One region of the Cupriavidus phytorum genome, then DNA from elsewhere that is predicted to be linked to it. Evidence: predicted binding sites of a transcription regulator. Region 1 holds the regulator's gene; each other region holds the start of a gene.
What was found. Region 1 encodes FNR, which switches genes on or off when oxygen is low (the NO sensors DNR and NnrR bind a similar motif). Its sites were predicted from a motif close to TTGATNNNNATCAA; they were not measured.
Positions count from the first base shown of each region.

Region 2: hemN (oxygen-independent coproporphyrinogen III oxidase) is a predicted target of FNR. The motif match lies at 2,866-2,879, and genes of this name have one in related genera.
Region 3: ubiU (ubiquinone anaerobic biosynthesis protein UbiU) is a predicted target of FNR. The motif match lies at 2,812-2,825, and genes of this name have one in related genera.

Region 1 covers NZ_QKZN01000002.1:350,679-356,132, forward strand. The annotation lists gene ccoO (cytochrome-c oxidase, cbb3-type subunit II) at 1-159, shown strand, start outside; gene C7416_RS07005 (cbb3-type cytochrome oxidase subunit 3) at 163-327, shown strand; gene ccoP (cytochrome-c oxidase, cbb3-type subunit III) at 330-1,247, shown strand; gene ccoG (cytochrome c oxidase accessory protein CcoG) at 1,297-2,769, shown strand; gene C7416_RS07020 (FixH family protein) at 2,813-3,022, shown strand; gene C7416_RS07025 (hypothetical protein) at 3,019-3,264, shown strand; gene fnr (fumarate/nitrate reduction transcriptional regulator Fnr) at 3,319-4,044, opposite strand; gene C7416_RS07035 (sulfite exporter TauE/SafE family protein) at 4,122-4,880, shown strand.
Region 2 covers NZ_QKZN01000012.1:69,743-75,196, forward strand. The annotation lists gene C7416_RS24065 (c-type cytochrome) at 354-1,253, shown strand; gene hemN (oxygen-independent coproporphyrinogen III oxidase) at 1,333-2,790, opposite strand; gene C7416_RS24075 (ABC transporter substrate-binding protein) at 3,087-4,130, shown strand; gene C7416_RS24080 (UvrD-helicase domain-containing protein) at 4,154-5,454, opposite strand, start outside.
Region 3 covers NZ_QKZN01000001.1:106,170-111,623, forward strand. The annotation lists gene C7416_RS00495 (hypothetical protein) at 80-1,474, shown strand; gene C7416_RS00500 (NAD(P)H-dependent flavin oxidoreductase) at 1,560-2,717, opposite strand; gene ubiU (ubiquinone anaerobic biosynthesis protein UbiU) at 2,990-4,060, shown strand; gene C7416_RS00510 (U32 family peptidase) at 4,134-5,066, shown strand; gene ubiT (ubiquinone anaerobic biosynthesis accessory factor UbiT) at 5,063-5,454, shown strand, end outside.

The sequences.
Region 1 (5,454 bases):
AAGCTGGGCGTGCCGTACACCGACGCCGACATCGCCAAGGCGCCGGACGAACTGAAAGGCAAGACCGAGGAAGACGCGCTGGTCGCCTATCTGCAGGGCCTCGGCACCAACCGCCGCAACGTGCGCGTCGATGCCGCAGCCGCGGCACCGAAGGAGTAAGCCATGGCCATGATCACCGCCATCGCGACCGTCGTGTCCATGGTCGTCTTCCTCGGCATTTGCTGGTGGGCCTGGTCCGCCGGCCGCCAGGCCGCCAACCGCGAATCCGCCATGCTGCCGTTCGCGCTGCCTGACGAAACTACGACAACATCGAGCCGGAACACCTAGCCATGAGCGATTTCATTTCCGATTTCTGGAGTTACTACATTGCCGCCATCGCGCTCATCGGCATCGTCTGGTGCGTATGGCTGCTGTTCTCCCAACGCAAGATCACCAAGACCCCTGGCGGCACGGAAGATACCGGCCATGTCTGGGATGGCGACCTGCGTGAACTGAACAACCCGCTGCCGCGCTGGTGGATGTGGATGTTCCTGCTGGCCTGCATTTTCGGCCTTGCCTACCTTGTGCTGTATCCGGGCCTGGGCTCGTACGCCGGCGTGCTGAAGTTCTCCACGCAGGGCGAACTGGCCGCGCATCGCGCGGCGCAGGAGCGCATGCAGAACGAGATCTACGGCAAGTACCTCAAGATGGATGTCAAGCAGGTGGCGGCGGACCCGCAGGCGCGCGAGATAGGCCAGCGCCTGTTCCTGAACTACTGTGCGCAGTGCCATGGCTCGGACGCGCGCGGCAGCCGGGGCTTCCCCAACCTGACCGACAACGACTGGCTGTACGGCGGCGAGCCAGAGACCATCAGCCAGACCATCGCCAAGGGCCGCAATGGCGTGATGCCGCCGTTTGGCGCTGTCATCGATGCCAAGCAGGCGGGCGACGTGGCGCAGTACGTGCGTTCGCTGTCCGGGCTGTCGTCGGATCCGATCCGCGTGTCGCGCGGCGAGGGCGCGTTCAAGACCACCTGCGTGGCCTGCCACGGCGCCGGCGGCAAGGGCAACCAGGCCCTCGGTGCGCCGAACCTGTCGGACAATGTCTGGCTCTATGGCAGCTCGGAAGCCAGCATCGTCGAGGCCATCCTGAAGGGCCACAACAACCATATGCCGGCGCACGAGGAAATCCTGACGCCCGAACGCATCCGCATGCTGACGGCCTATGTGTGGGGGTTGTCCAATACGGGAGGCGGAGCCGGGCAATGATCGACGACTCATGTGAGCGAGCGCTCGAGGCTCGCGGGAGAACTCGCCCATGAATGCGCCCGGGACCGAAGAAGTGGCCCGGGCGGCCGACCTGCAACGGTCGGCCGCTGCGCCGGGCGAGACCTCGGAAGAAACCCTCTACGAGGTCCGCCGCAAAATCTATCCGCGCTCAGTGAAGGGCGCGTTCTCCAGCTGGCGGGTCTGGCTGGTGATCCTGACCCAGCTGATCTACTACGGCACGCCCTGGCTCCAATGGAACGGACGCCAGGCCGTGCTGTTCGACCTTGGCGAGCGCAAGTTCTATATCTTCGGGCTGGTGCTGTGGCCGCAGGACGTCATCTACCTGGCGGTGCTGCTGGTCATCTCTGCACTGGCGCTGTTCCTGTTCACCGCGATCGCGGGGCGTTTGTTCTGTGGCTACGCCTGTCCGCAAACGGTCTACACCGAGATCTTCATGTGGATCGAGCGGCGGGTCGAAGGCGACCGCATCGCCCGCATCCGCCTCGACGGGGATCCGTGGAGCCTGCGCAAATTCCGCATCAAGGCAACCAAGCATTTCCTATGGGTGCTGATCGCACTGTGGACCGGCTTCACGTTCATCGGCTACTTTGCGCCGATCCGCGAGCTGGGCGGCGAAGTGCTGGCGCTGTCGCTGGGTCCCTGGCAGGCGTTCTGGATGCTGTTCTACGCGTTCGCCACGTGGGGCAACGCAGGCTTCATGCGCGAGCAGGTGTGCAAGTACATGTGCCCCTACGCGCGTTTCCAGAGCGTGATGGTGGACCGCGACACCTATGTCGTGACCTATGACGTCGGCCGGGGCGAGCCGCGCGGCAGCCGCTCGCGCAAGACCGACCATCACCAGGCCGGGCTTGGCGATTGCGTCAACTGCAGCATCTGCGTGCAGGTGTGCCCGACCGGCATCGACATCCGCGACGGCCTGCAGTACGAATGCATCGGCTGCGGCGCCTGCATCGATGCCTGCAACCAGGTCATGGACAAGATGGACTACCCGCGCGGGCTGATCCGGTACACCTCGGAAAACGCGATGCGCAAGGGCCTGTCCGCTGCGGCATCGCGCAAGCGCCTGCTGCGTCCGCGCGTCATCATCTACTCGGTGATCTGGGTGGCGCTGCTGGCGGGGTTCATGGCGTCGATCATGCTGCGCACGCCGCTGAAGGTCGACATCATCCGCGATCGCGGTGCGCTGGGCCGGGAGGTGGAAGGACGCTGGATCGAGAACGTCTATCGGCTGCAGTTGATCAACACCACCGAAGCGCCGATGCATATCCGCGTGCGCGCCGACAGCGATGAACTGAAGGACCTGACCGTCGAATACGACCAGCAGGCCGAATCACTGGCGCCAACCTCCAACCGGCTGCTGCCGATCCGCATCCGCGTGCCGATCGAGGCCGCCAGGCAGGGCACGCACAAGATCAACGTAACGGTAACGAGCGAAGGCACGGAGCAGGGGCATGCCGAAATCCGGCAATCCACCAGTTTTATCGTGCCGCGCGATTTGTGAAGCTAGGCGACTCTGACGTAGTCGCCAGGACGAAGGGGGCAAGATGAGTCAGCAAGGCAATCCGTGGTGGAAGGAACCGTGGCCGTGGCTGCTGATGGCCGGTCCGCTGGTGGCCATGGTGGCGTGCGGCGTGACGATCTGGCTGGCGTCGGCGCATCCCGACCTGCCGGTGCAGGGCGCGGCGCGGCATGGCCTGGTGGTCGAGAAGGTGGAAGCGGTGTCGCCCAGGTCCGCGGCAGCGAGACAGCCATGAGGTTGCGCTGGCTGATGTGGGTGCTGTGGCCGGGCTTCCTGATGGCTGGCCTGGCGACGGCGACGGTGTTTTCCGTCGTCGATCCGGGCGACCTGAAATTCTTCGGCCACCCGATCGAATCGTCGCGCGAGTCGGTCTATACCGTCAGCTTCCTGCTGGCGTGGGTGTTCTGCGCGTTGTCCAGCGGGCTGACGCTGTACACCATGCCGACGCGGCTGTCGGATACGGACGAACTGGAATAGGGAAGGAGCACCGCGTTGCCGGCGCCGCAGGGGGCGCGGCAACGCCGCGGTGGCTCAGCAGCTACGGCTGTAGAGTTGCTTGATGCCGTCGATGTCGATCAGCTTGACATGCCGCTGGCGAATCTGGATCAGCCCGGCTTCGGCGAAGCGCGAGAACAGGCGGCTGACGGTCTCGAGCTTCAGCCCGAGGTAGCTGCCGATCTCTTCGCGGCTCATGCGCATCACAAACTCGGACGCAGAATAACCGCGCGCGGACAGCCGTTCCGACAGGTTGATCAGGAAGGCGGCCAGGCGCTCCTCGGCGCGCATCGAGCCGAGCGTGACCAGCATCAGCTGGTCATGGGTGATTTCCTTGCCCATCAGGCGCAGGAACTGCTGTTGCAGCGAAGGCAGGTCGGCCGACAGCGTCTGCAGGTCGTTCATGCGGACCACGCATACCTCGGTGTCTTCGAGCGCGGTCGCATCGGATGCATGCTGCATCTCGCCCAGGCCGTCGAGTCCGACGATTTCGCCGGGCAGGTGGAACCCGGTAATCTGGGAGCGCCCGTCTTCGGTGGTCACATGCGTCTTGAGCGTACCGAAGCGGATGGCGTAGACCGCAGTGAGCGGGTCACCCATGCGATAGAGGGTTTCCCCCTTGTGCACGCGGATGCGTTCCTGCACCAGCGTGTCGATCTTGGCAAGGTCTTGCTGCGACATGCCGACCGGGAGGCACAGCTGTCCCATCGCACAGGTGGAGCAGCGGGGTGACATCTCGGTAATGGGGATGGAGGTGAGCAATTGGAACCTGCTAGAAATGGCAGCGGGGCACGATATGGTCATTTTACCGTGCGATGTGATGCGGCAGGGAGACAGAATTGACATTTGGAGTATTGATCAGCGTTTTCCTGCTCGCTCTGCTGGGCGGCGTGCACTGCGCCGCCATGTGCGGCGGGGTGGCGCTGGCCGTGGAGCAGCGGCGCGGCAAGGCAGCGCCGGTCAGCCTGGTGCGCAGCCGCACTGCATGGCTTGGCGAGTTGTTGGTGATGCACTTTGGCAGGATTACCACCTATATGCTGCTCGGTGCCGCGCTGGGCGCCGCCGGCGCAACCGCGTGGAAGCAGGATTACCTGCCGGTGCAGCGCTGGCTGTTCGGTGCAGGCAGCCTGATGCTGCTGTGGTCGGGCTGGCGTCTCCTGCGCGGCAGCACCTTTACCGTGAACTGGCTGGAGCGGATGGCGGCGCGTGCCGGCACTGCGGTGGCCGGCCGGCTCGGTGGACTCGCCGGCGCGATGCCGGCCTTCGTGCGGGCGCGCGGGGGGCTGGCACGGCGTTATGGCGTGGGCCTGGCCTGGGGGCTGGTACCGTGCGGCATGGTCTACGGCGCGCTGACGCTGGCGCTGCTGGCGGGCAATGCCGGTTCGGGCGCGCTGGTAATGGGCGTGTTCGGGCTTGGCACGCTGCCGAACCTGCTGGTGCTGTCCGGGCTGTCCGGCTATCTGAGACTGTGGTCGCGGCGACCGGGCGTGCGCCTGGGCGCGGGTCTTGCCGTGATGGCGTTCGGAGGTCTTGGCATCGCCCGAGCGGTGCTGCTGCCACATTCGCTGGCGGAACAGGGCTTCTGTCTGGTGTTTTGATGCGGCACGGGGCATCCTGCGGCGTTGGCACCCCGCGCAAGCAGGATGGTGGTTGCAGGCGGAGCCGGGAATGCCATACAATCGCCTGCATTGCGGTATCGCGCGGAGTCAGACAGGCTGCGGTAAGCAGCGGCGAGCAGCGCCTGGTGGTCTTCCTATCCGAAGGCGCGCTCGGGACGCGGGAAGCGGAAGGCTTTCGATGAGCGCCAGTCCCCGCGGTCCATCCGGTTCAAAAGATCTGGTTCAAAAGTCCGGTTGGCGCTGCGGCGTGGTAGATGCCGGCCTTGCTCCCGATACCCGTATTTTCTTGCGTCCGAGGCGTTCAGTTCGCCGACCGCGATGTCCGTTTGTGCGGACGAGCGACGCAAGAGGTTCGCTGGCCGATCCATGACGGCATGCGGACGATCTCCTGCCGGAAGCCCCGGCAACTCGATGCAAAGAAAGGGAAGTGCACGGCCTGGGTACGGCAGGTATCCGGCTCGCTGCGCAATGAGATGGCGGTGGCTTTGGCACCGCTGTATCCAAAATCTCCGGTGCCCCGGATCCGTCCGGGAGCAGGTGCAAAGACAGGCTG
Region 2 (5,454 bases), on a different contig from region 1:
CGATACGGGCATCCGGGAACGTCTCGCAACCGCCGCTTTTTGGCACTGGCAGGGGGGCTTTGGCGCTATAATCGCCAGCTATTTGCGTCAAATCGTGCCCGTCGCGCCATCGGCGCAACGAGTCGACCGGGGTCAAATCCGGGCGGCTGGTTGTCGGCGACAATCGGGCCCCGGTCCGGGAGACAGTCCGAGGTACGCAAATGGCAACAGACCCAAGTCAGGCAAGGGCCGCAGGGCAGCGCGGGCGGTCCGGATGGGGCCGGATAGTGGTCAGCGAAGGGCCACACCAGGGCCAGAAAAAGCAAGCCGAGCGTAAGCGGCCAGAAGGTTTCCTGCAAAACTGAGAGTTCTGTATGAGCGACGTCCACAACGAACACCCCGAGCACGAGTCTCCCATCAAAACCCCGAAGCAGTTGATCGCAGTCGTGATCGCGGCGTTCCTGGTGCCGATCATCGTGATCATCCTGCTGGTCAACTTCGTCGGACACGGCTCGACCGAAAGCGCCGGCGCGAGTACCGCCGCCGAAGCCGTCAACGATCGCATCAAGCCGGTCGCCTCGCTCGAAATCAAGGATCCCAACGCGCCGCGCGTGTTCAAGACCGGCGAACAGGTCTACAAGGAAATCTGCGCCGCCTGCCACGCCACCGGCGCGGCGGGTGCGCCCAAGCACGGTGCTGCCGGCGACTGGACCGCGCGTATCGGCCAGGGCTTCGACGGCCTGATGAAGTCGGTACTCAACGGCAAGGGCGCGATGCCGCCGCGTGCCGGCAGCACGCCTGACGACTACACCGATTACGAACTGGCCCGCGCCGTGGTCTACCTGGCCGACGCCGGCGGCGCCAAGTTCCCCGAGCCGCCGGCCCCGGCCGCTGCGGCACCTGCAACGGCCGCAGCCCCTGAAGCCGCCGCCCCGGCTGCCGCGGCAGCGCCGGCTCCCGCCGCCCCGGCAGCTGCGGCAGCCGCTGCCGCACCCGCTCCGGCGGCCGCTGCTGCCGCGCCGGCCGCTGCCTCGGCCGAAGTGGGCAAGAAGGTCTACGAGCAGGTCTGCGCCGCCTGCCACGCCGCCGGTGTTGCCGGTGCGCCGAAGTTCGGCGACAAGGCCGCCTGGGCCCCGCGCCTGAAGGAAGGCATGGATGCGGTCCACAACTTCGCGCTCAAGGGCAAGGGCGTGATGCCGCCCAAGGGCGGCTATGCCGGCCCGGACGCCGACGTGATCGCCGCGTCGGACTACATGGCCAACGCCGCCAAGTAAGCCGGTCTGACACCCACAAAAAACCCGCGCATTTCGCGCGGGTTTTTTTTCGCCCAGCGGCCAGGATCGATATTTCGGGTTACACCACACGCGAGTAGCGCGGCACGATGCGGACCGGCTGGGCGCCGTCGTTGGCGGCGCGTGTGCCGCTGTCGAAGGGCCGGGCTGCGTCGTCGCGCAGGTAGCGGTCGAACACCATCGCCACGCGGCGCACCAGCAGCCGGCCCAGCGGCGTCACCGTGATGCGGCCGGGCTCGCGGCACACCAGTCCGTCGGTGGCCAGGCGCTCCAGTTCGGCCAGTTCCGCGGCAAATGCCTCGTCGAAATCGATGCCATGGCGCGCCTCGATGGCAGGGAGATCGAGCACGCCATTGCACATCAGGTCGCCAATGAGCTCGCGCCGCAGGTGGTCGTCCGCCGTCATCGCCACGCCCCGCGTCAGCGGCAGACGGCCCTGGTCGAGCGCGCCGTAGTAGTCGTCGAGCGTGCGCGCGTTCTGCACGTAGCGCCCCGCGATCGCGCCGATCGCCGAGATGCCGAGGCCGACCTGATCATGGCCGGCGTGCGTCGAATAGCCCTGGAAGTTGCGCTGCAGCCGGCCCTCGCGCTGGGCCACGGCGAGGTCGTCGTCGGGCAGCGCGAAATGGTCCATGCCGATATAGACATAGCCCTCGGCGGTCAGCCGCTCGATGGTCGAGACCAGGATGTCGAGCTTCTCGCCGGCCGGCGGCAAGGCGTTTTCGTCGATGCGGCGCTGCGGCTTGAACACGTGCGGCAGGTGGGCATAGCTGTAGACCGAGAGCCGGTCCGGACGCAGCGCCAGCACCTGGTCGATGGTGCGGCCGAAGCGCGCCGCGGTCTGGTGCGGCAGGCCGTAGATCAGGTCCAGGCTGACCGAGCGGAAGCCCAGCGCGCGCGCGGCATCGACCACGGCGCGGGTCTCCGCGAACGGCTGGATGCGGTGGATGGCCTGCTGCACCTCGGGGTCGAAATCCTGCACGCCCAGGCTGACGCGGTTGAAGCCCAGCTCGGCCAGCAGCGCCATGCGGTCCTGGTCGACGCGGCGCGGATCGATCTCGATCGAGTGCTCGCCGTCGGCCGCCAGCGCGAAATGCGTGTTCAGCAGCGCCATCACGCGACGCATTTCCTCCGGGTTGAGGAAGGTCGGCGTGCCGCCGCCCCAATGCGACTGGATCACCTGCCGGCGCTCGCCCAGCCGCCCGGCGACCAGCGCCATCTCGCGCCCCAGGTAGCTGACGTAGCGCGCACTGCGGCCGTGGTCGCGGGTGATGATTTTGTTGCAGCCGCAGTAGTAGCAGATGTTCTCGCAGAACGGGATATGCAGGTATAGCGACAGCGGTGCCGGCGCGGCGGCGCGGCAAGCGTCGAGCGCATCGTGGTACAGCGACAGGTCGGGGCCGTTGTGGAAGCGGTCGGCGGTCGGATACGAGGTATAGCGCGGGCCGTTGCCGTCGATACGCCCGGCCAGCGCGCGGAAATCAGAGAGTGCGCGACGGTCGAGCGCGTGGGAAGTCATGGCAGACGGGTTCATGGGGGCGCGGGGGAATGGGTGTGCGACACGTCATCGTAGGACCGGGCCGGCGCCCGCAGCTTGACCGCCGTCAAGCGCGGGCGTGAGCCCAGCGACACCGCTGCCGCCAGGCTGCCCGCGCACGTCACATTGGCGTCATGGGTGCCGGGTACGCTGCGCGCCACCGCGCCCGCGTGCGATCCGTCACCGTGCCAGCCATGCCCAGTTCCCGCCGACCGTACCCGCCCACGCCGTACCCACCGCTGCGCTGTCACCCGCCGGCACATGCCGGCCGGCGCCGGATGCTTGCCGCGACCGGCATGGCGCTGGCGCTGCCTGCGTTGGCTCAACTGGCCCAGGCGCCGCGTACGGTGGTGGTCGGGCATCTGGTCGACCGCAACGGCGCGCAGTCCGACCTGGCGCGCGACTACCTGGCCGGCGCCAAGGTCCTGTTCGACGCCGTCAACGCCGCCGGCGGGCCGGTGCGGATCCAGCATGTGGTGCGCGATGCGGACCCGGATCCGCGCCGCGCGCTGGCGCAGGCAGTGTCGCTGGCCGATACCGAACATGCGGGGCTGCTGTTCGGCCCCGGCGACCGGCTGCTGCCCGTGCTGGCGTCATCGACCGAACTGGCGCGGCGCGGCATGCAGATCGTCGCACCGCTGTCGGGGCTGGCGCTGGCCGCCGACAATGTCTGGTACACGCGGGCCGACTACCAGGCCGAACTCGACGCCGCCGCGCAACAGTTGCGCGGCTACGGTCTGACGCAGATCGCGCTGGCGGTGGCGCCGGATTTCGCGCTGTCGTCGCTGGCCCGGCTGGAGGCGCAGGCCGGCACCCGCGCGGTGCTGCTGGAAGGCAGCGGCGAAGCCGCGGCGCGGCGCATCGCGGCAACGCGTCCGGGCGCGGTGATCGTCGCCGGCGACACCCTGGCCTATGCCGAGCTGGGCCGCGCGCTGGCGGTGCAGGGGTGGTACGGCTTCCTGGTCGGGCTGTCCGCGGTCAGTGCCAATGCCGCGCGCGAGATCCTGGGTCGCGGCTACGCCGGCGGGATGGTGCTGACCCAGGTCGCGCCGGGCCCGCAGCAGGCAACGTTGCGGGTGGTGAAGGAGCATGTGGCGCGCATGAAGCAGTACCTGGACGAGCCGCCGTCGCCGGCGACACTGGCCGGTTATATCGGCGCCGCCTGGCTGGCGCGCGCGTTGCAAGGGATGCGCGCGGGCGGCGCGGCGGAACTGCGGCGCGCGCTGCAGTGCCGCGTCGACGTGGGCGACTTCACGCTCGACTTCACGCGCGGACAGCGCGGCTCGCAGTACGTCACGCTGGCGGTGTCGGGCGCGCGCTAGGGCTTCGATCGCGCGCGTGCGGCTCAGCCGGCGGCCGCCTTGCCGCCGCTGCTCCCGCTGCCCCCGTTCCCGAGCAGCGCCTTGAGCGCGCCCAGTCGGTCCTTGGGGCTCATCGCCGGGGTCGCGTCGACCGGCGCGGGCGCCTCTTCCAGCTTCATCTCGCCGATAAAGCGCGACGGCTGGCACGAGTAGGTCTCGCGCGCGCGCTTGCGCTTCTTGCACCAGCTGACATGCAGGCTGCGCTGCGCGCGCGTGATGCCCACGTACATCAGGCGCCGTTCTTCCTCGATCTTCTCGTCGCTCATGTCCTCGTCCTCGCGGCAATGGGGCAGGATGCCCTCCTCCACGCCGACCAGGAACACATGCGGATATTCCAGCCCCTTGGACGCATGCAGCGTGGACAGCCGCACCGCGTCGGGGTCTTCCTCGCGGCCCTCGAGCATGCTCATCAGCGCCACGGTCTGGGTCAGTTCCAGCAGGTTCTTGCCATCGCTGCCGAAGCCGTCGGCGGTGTCGAAGCCGGTCGCTTCGTCGCCGTCCGCGCCCTCGGGCTTGGTCCCCTTGCGCTTCAGCCAGTCGAGGAATTCCAGCGTATTGGTCCAGCGCGACTGCGCCTGCCGTTCGTCGAAGCTGTCGTACAGGTAGGCCTCGTAGTGGATGCCTGCCATCAGGTCGTCGAGCACCTCGGTGGCCGGGTCCTTCGCCGCGCGCTCGGCCAGCCGCACCATCGATTCGCAGAACACCCGCAGCGGCTCCAGCTGGCGCGGCTGCAGCTTGCCCTCGATGCCGCCCATCATCGCCGCCTCGAACAGCGACACCTTGGCCTGGCCGGCGAAGGTGCCCAGCACCTCGAGCGTGGTGTTGCCGACGCCGCGCCGCGGTGTGGTGATGGCGCGGATAAAGGCGGGATCGTCGTCGGGATTGGCGATCAGGCGCAGGTAGGCGCAGATGTCCTTGATCTCGGCCTTGTCGAAGAAGCTCTGGCCGCCCGACAGCACGTAGGGGATGCGCTCGCGCCGCAGGATCTGCTCGAACAGCCGCGCCTGGTGGTTGCCGCGGTACAGGATGGCGTAGTCGCGGAATTGCGCGCGGCGCTCGAACTTGTGCGCCGACAGGCGGAACACCACCGACTCGGCCTCGTGCTCCTCGTCGTTCATCGGGTGGATGGCGATGGGGTCGCCCATGCCGTGCTCGCTCCACAGCTTCTTGTCGAACAGCTTGGGATTGTTGGCGATGACGGCGTTGGCGGCTTCCAGGATGCGCACGGTGGAGCGGTAGTTCTGCTCCAGCTTGATCACCTTCAGGTCCGGGAAGTCGGTCTGCA
Region 3 (5,454 bases), on a different contig from region 1:
ACTGGTGAGAAGAAGCGATGGCCGTATCCACTTCAACCGGCGCGCGCATGCGTCACCGCCGTCGCGCCACGGGACGCGCATGAAAGGCGCGGATCTCGACTACGCGCGCGCGCCGCGGCCTGCGCTGGTGTTCGGTTGCCTGATGCCGGCGCCGTGGCTGGGCGCGGCCGCGGGGCTGCTGCTGGCTGCGGGGCCCGCCGATGGCCTGCCCGACCGCTTCGCGCCGCTGGCGCTGGCGGCGGTGCATTCGCTGGCGCTGGGCATGCTGCTGCCGGTGATGGTCGGGGCGCTGTTCCAGATGATGCCGGTGGTGGCGCGTGTGGACGTCCCCGGTGCCGGTCGGCTGGCGCCGTTCATGGCCGCGACCGGCGCCGCGGTGGCGGCCGCGCTCGGCTTCGGCTTGCTGGGCGGCGCGCCGGCGGCTTTGCGGGTTGCGGCTGCCCTGGGCGCAGTGCTGCTGCTGGCGGGCGCGGCGCTGCTTGTCGCGGGCCGGCGCGTGGCCGCGGTCGACGCCACCACGCGCACGCTGGCCGGCATCGGTGCGCCGCTGGTGGCGGCGGTGCTGGCCGGCATCGCGCTGGCGGGCACCTTGGGGGGGCTGTGGCGCGTGCCGGTGGCGCAGGCGCTTGGCCTGCATATGGCGTGGGCGCTGGGCGGCTGGCTTGCGGCGCTGGTCAGCGGGGTCGCGGCTACGGTGCTGCCGATGTTCTGGCAGACGCCGCGCGCGCCGGCGGCGCTGGCGCGCTGGCTGCCGCTGGGGCACTGGGCCCCGCTGGCGATGTTCAGCGCTGCGCTGGTGCTGTGGCCAGGGGAACCAGTGCTGGCACGGGCCGCGCTGGTGGTGTGGCTGTCGTTCGTGGCGGTGTTGGGGGCATGCGGGCTCGCCGGCACGCTGCGCGCGCGCCGGCGCCATGATCCATTGTGGCCGTTGTGGCCGGTGGCCTGCGCCAGCATGCTCGGCGCGGCGGTGCTGGGGGCGGCTGCTGTGCTTCTGCCCGGGGTGGCGCTGCGGCTGGCGTGGTGGGCCGGCACGATGGCGCTGGTCGGCGTGGGCGTGCTGCCGGTGACGGCGATGCTGGGCAAGATCGTGCCGTTCCTGGTCTGGCTGCACCTGCGCCGGCTGCTGCCGCCCAGGGCGCGCGTGCCGGCGATGCAGGCGATCGTCGCGCCGGGCCGTCAGCGCGCGCAGGCGTGGCTGCTGCTGGCGGCCTACGCGGTGCTGCTGGCGCTGCCGCTGGCGCCGGCGCTGCTGGCCCGCGTCGGCGGGCTGCTGCTGGCGGGTGCCAATGCGTGGCTGGGATGGCAATTGCTGGCGGCGCTGCGGTGCATGCGGCGGATGCGCAAGTGTGGTGGGTTGCCGCCGCGTGTTGTGGATGGGATTGGCGTGCCGCCGGTTTGCTCCCCTCTCCCGCTTGCGGGAGTGGCGCCGGGGGAGAGGGCGGGCGCTGGCATACCGACGCGCCCGACTTCGTAGAGACTCCGGCCCTCTCCCCACCCCTCTCCCGCAAGCGGGCGAGGGGAGCCTTGTTCGGGCGGCGGTGGCAATCGAGACGCTGCGGTCAGGCGGCTGCCAGCCCGGCAGGTTTTTCCCCTGTCAGCAGATAGTGGATCAGCTCCGCCACCGGCCGGATGGCTTCGCCAAACGGCAGCGCGCCGCGGCCGCGGAAGAACAGGCCGCGTTCGACGTCGCCGCGCACGGCCTGCGCCAGCTTCAGGTCGATACAGAACTGGCCGATGCGCGCGATGCCGTCGCGCAAGCCGCAGGCCTGCAGGCAATCGAATCCTTCCAGGCATTCGCGCACGCGCGCGCGGCGCTGCAGGCGCGCTTCGCTCGACAGGTAGCGCTGCAGCCATGGCGTCAGCACCGCGCGCGCGGGCAGGCCGGCGACGCTGGTGAATTCGCGCAGGGTTTCGGGCCGCGCGGTGGCCAGCACTTGCTTGAAGGCCGGATGGGCATCGCATTCCTCGGTCACGGCGAAGGCCGTGCCCAGCTGCACCGCGGCGGCGCCTTCGCCCAGCCAGTGGCGCACCTTGGCGTGACTGTCGATGCCGCCGGCCAGGATCAGCGGGATGCTGTCCCAGGCCAGGCCCAGCTGCGCGAACAGTTCGCGGCATTCGCCCAGCACGCGCGAGAACGAGAAGCGCGGCTCGGACAAGTCCTGGATGGTGGCCGCACCCAGGTGGCCGCCGGCGTGCGCAGGGTGTTCGACCACGATGGCGTCGGGCAGCCGGCCCTTCTTCATCCAGCGGCGCAGCACCAGGCCGATGCCGCGCGCCTCGGACAGGATCGGGATCAATGCCACCCTGGGATGGCCGGCGGTGAGTTCGGGCAGGTCCAGCGGCAGCCCGGCGCCCATGACGATGGCATCGGCGCCGCTTTCGCAGGCTTGCCGCACCAGCGCCGCGTGCGAGCCGACCGCCTTCATCACGTTGACGGCGATCAGGCCGCGGCCCTCGGAGGCGGCGCGCGCGGCGCGGATCTCGCGGTCCAGCGCCTCGAGGTTGGCGGCTTCGATGGCGGGCTTGTCACGGCTGCCGCGCGTGCGGGCCATCAGGTCGGGGTGGTGGTGGCGCAGGTCGATGCTGGCGATGGTGCCGACGCCGTTTTCGCGCGCGACCGCGCCTGCCAGCCGGTGCGCCGAGATGCCGATGCCCATGCCGCCCTGCACGATCGGCAGCAGGCGGCGGCCGCCCAGCTTGAGCCAGGGGTGATTCATAAACGGGTCTCCGGAAGAGGATGGACGCCAGGCCGCACGGCGGCCCTGGCGCGGGGATGACGCGCAAGCGTGGCACAGCGGCACGGGCCTGCGTTTGCCGCAGGTCAACCCTGGCCGGCTGGCCTGCCATCGGCCTACGCCGACTGGCATAGCCCGTCGCGGCCGGGGTGCCTTTGGCGTGGGTTTGCGCACGGTCAAGCCCCTGCCGCGGGCGCTTGGCTAGCATCGGCCGCTGTCTTCCTTCCCCCGCGCCGCCGCCGGCGCCATCACCGATGACCAGTTCCACTCCCGCCCGATCCGACGCCCCATCGGACGCCCCGTTGGCCGCCGCGTGCGCGCCGCGCCGCCCGCAGCTGGTTGCGCCCGCCGGCTCGCTGGCGGCGCTGCGCGTGGCTTTGCAGCACGGCGCCGACGCGGTCTACCTGGGGCTGCGCGACGCCACCAACGCGCGCAACTTCGGCGGCCTGAACTTCACCGAGGCCGACATCCGCACCGGCGTGGCCGAAGCCCATGCGCGCGGCGCCGAGGTGCTGTTCGCCATCAACACCTTTGCGCAGATGGGCGCGGTGGCGCAGTGGCACCGCGCCGTCGATGCGGCCGCTGACCTTGGCGCCGATGCCGTGATCATGGCCGACGCGGGCCTGATGGGCTATGCCTGCACGCGCCATCCGGACTTGCGGTTGCACTTGTCGGTGCAGGGTTCGGCCACGCATGCCGATGCCATCGAGCTGATGCGCGAGCGCTTCAATATCCGGCGCGTGGTGCTGCCGCGCGTACTGTCGCTGGCGCAGATCGGCAAGCTGGCGCGCCAGACCAGCGTCGAGCTGGAGGTGTTCGGCTTCGGCAGCCTGTGCGTGATGGCCGAGGGGCGTTGCCTGCTGTCGTCGTATGCCACCGGCGATTCGCCCAACAACAAGGGTGTGTGCTCGCCCGCGCATGCGGTGCGCTGGACCGAGCAGGGCGGCACCATGCAGGCGCGGCTGTCGGGCATCCTGATCGACAGCTACGCGCCTGGCGAGCCGGCCGGCTATCCGACGCTGTGCAAGGGCCGCTTCGAGGTCGAGGGCGAGCGCGGCTACGTGCTGGAGGAGCCGACCAGCCTGAATGCGCTGTCGCTGCTGCCGGCGCTGATCGACATGGGCATTGCTGCGATCAAGATCGAAGGACGCCAGCGCAGCCCGCGCTATGTCGGCGACGTGGTCGGCGTGCTGCGCGCGGCGATCGACGCCGCCTGCGCCGATCCGGCCCGCTTCGCGCCGCGCCAGGAGTGGCAGGGCACGCTGGGACGCCATGCCGAAGGCGACCAGGTGACGCAGGGCGCCTATGACCGCCCCTGGCGCTGACACCATGACATCCACCTGCCTGTATCCCGACATGCGGGACATGCGGGACATGCCGGCCACGATGGAGCTCTTTATGCCACACACCGCCGCGGCCGCGATGCCGCATGCCGCCGCGATGCCCGGCTTCGGCATCGCCCTGGGCCCGCTGCTGTACTACTGGCCGCGCGAAGCCGTGCTGCAGTTCTATGCGTCGGTCGCCGACGCGCCGGTCGACCGCGTCTACCTGGGCGAAACCGTCTGCACGCGCCGCCACGAAATCCGCCATGCGCAATGGCTGGAGATTGCGCAGATGCTGCGCGATGCCGGCAAGGAGGTGGTGCTGTCCACGCCGGTGCTGGTCGAGTCCGATACCGATATCGCCTGGATGCGGCGCGTGTGCGCGCAGGACGATTACCTGGTCGAGGCCAACGATCCCGGCGCGGTGCGATGCATGGGCGGGCGGCCCTTCGTCGGCGGCCCGCATCTGAACGCCTACCATGCCGATACGCTGGCGTGGCTCGCCGGCCTGGGCGCGGTGGGCTGTGTCGCGCCGGTGGAGATGGACGGCACCACGCTGGCCGCGCTGGCAGCGGCGCGGCCAGCCGGCATGCAACTGGAAGCCTTTGTCTGGGGCCGCCTGCCGCTGGCGTTCTCGGCGCGCTGCTTTACCGCGCGCCACCATCGCCTGCGCAAGGACAGCTGCGAGTTCCGCTGCATGGACTATCCCGATGGCCTGGTCGCCGCGACCGGCGAAGGGCAGGCGTTCTTCACGCTGAACGGGGTGCAGACGCAGAGCGCCACTTGCCTGGACCTGTGCGCCGAGGCGCCGGAAATGGCGCGGATGGGGGTGGGGATGCTGCGCGTCAGCCCGCATTCATCCGGTACGCTCGCGGTGGTGCAGCAGCTGGCGGCGATCCGCGCCGGGCAGCGCGCGCCCGCTGCCAGCGGCATCACGCCGGCCGGTGCCGAGCCATGCAATGGCTACTGGCACGGCCGCGCCGGCATCGCCTGGGAGGCCCCGGCATGAGCGCGCTGCACAAGCTGATCGCCGGCGTGCACCGGCGCCTGCCGGCCCGCGCGCGGGCGCTGCCGCTGGTGGCGGCGCTGGAGCTGGCGCGCCGCGCCGGCTGGCTGGAGCCGCCCGCGGCGCTGGACGGACATGCCTTCCTGCTGACGGTGCAGGACCTGGAGCTGGCCGTGCCGTTCCGCTGCGAAGGCGGGCGCTTCCGCGCCGGCAGCACCGACGCCGAGCCCGCGCTGACGCTGCGTGCCTGCGCGGTGGACTACCTGCGCCTGCTGGGCGGCGAGGCCGACACCGACACGCTGTTCTTCCAGCGCCGGCTGGTCATCAGCGGCGATACCGCTCTCGGGCTCGAGGTCAAGTACTGGCTCGATGCGGCGCCGCGGCCGGCGTG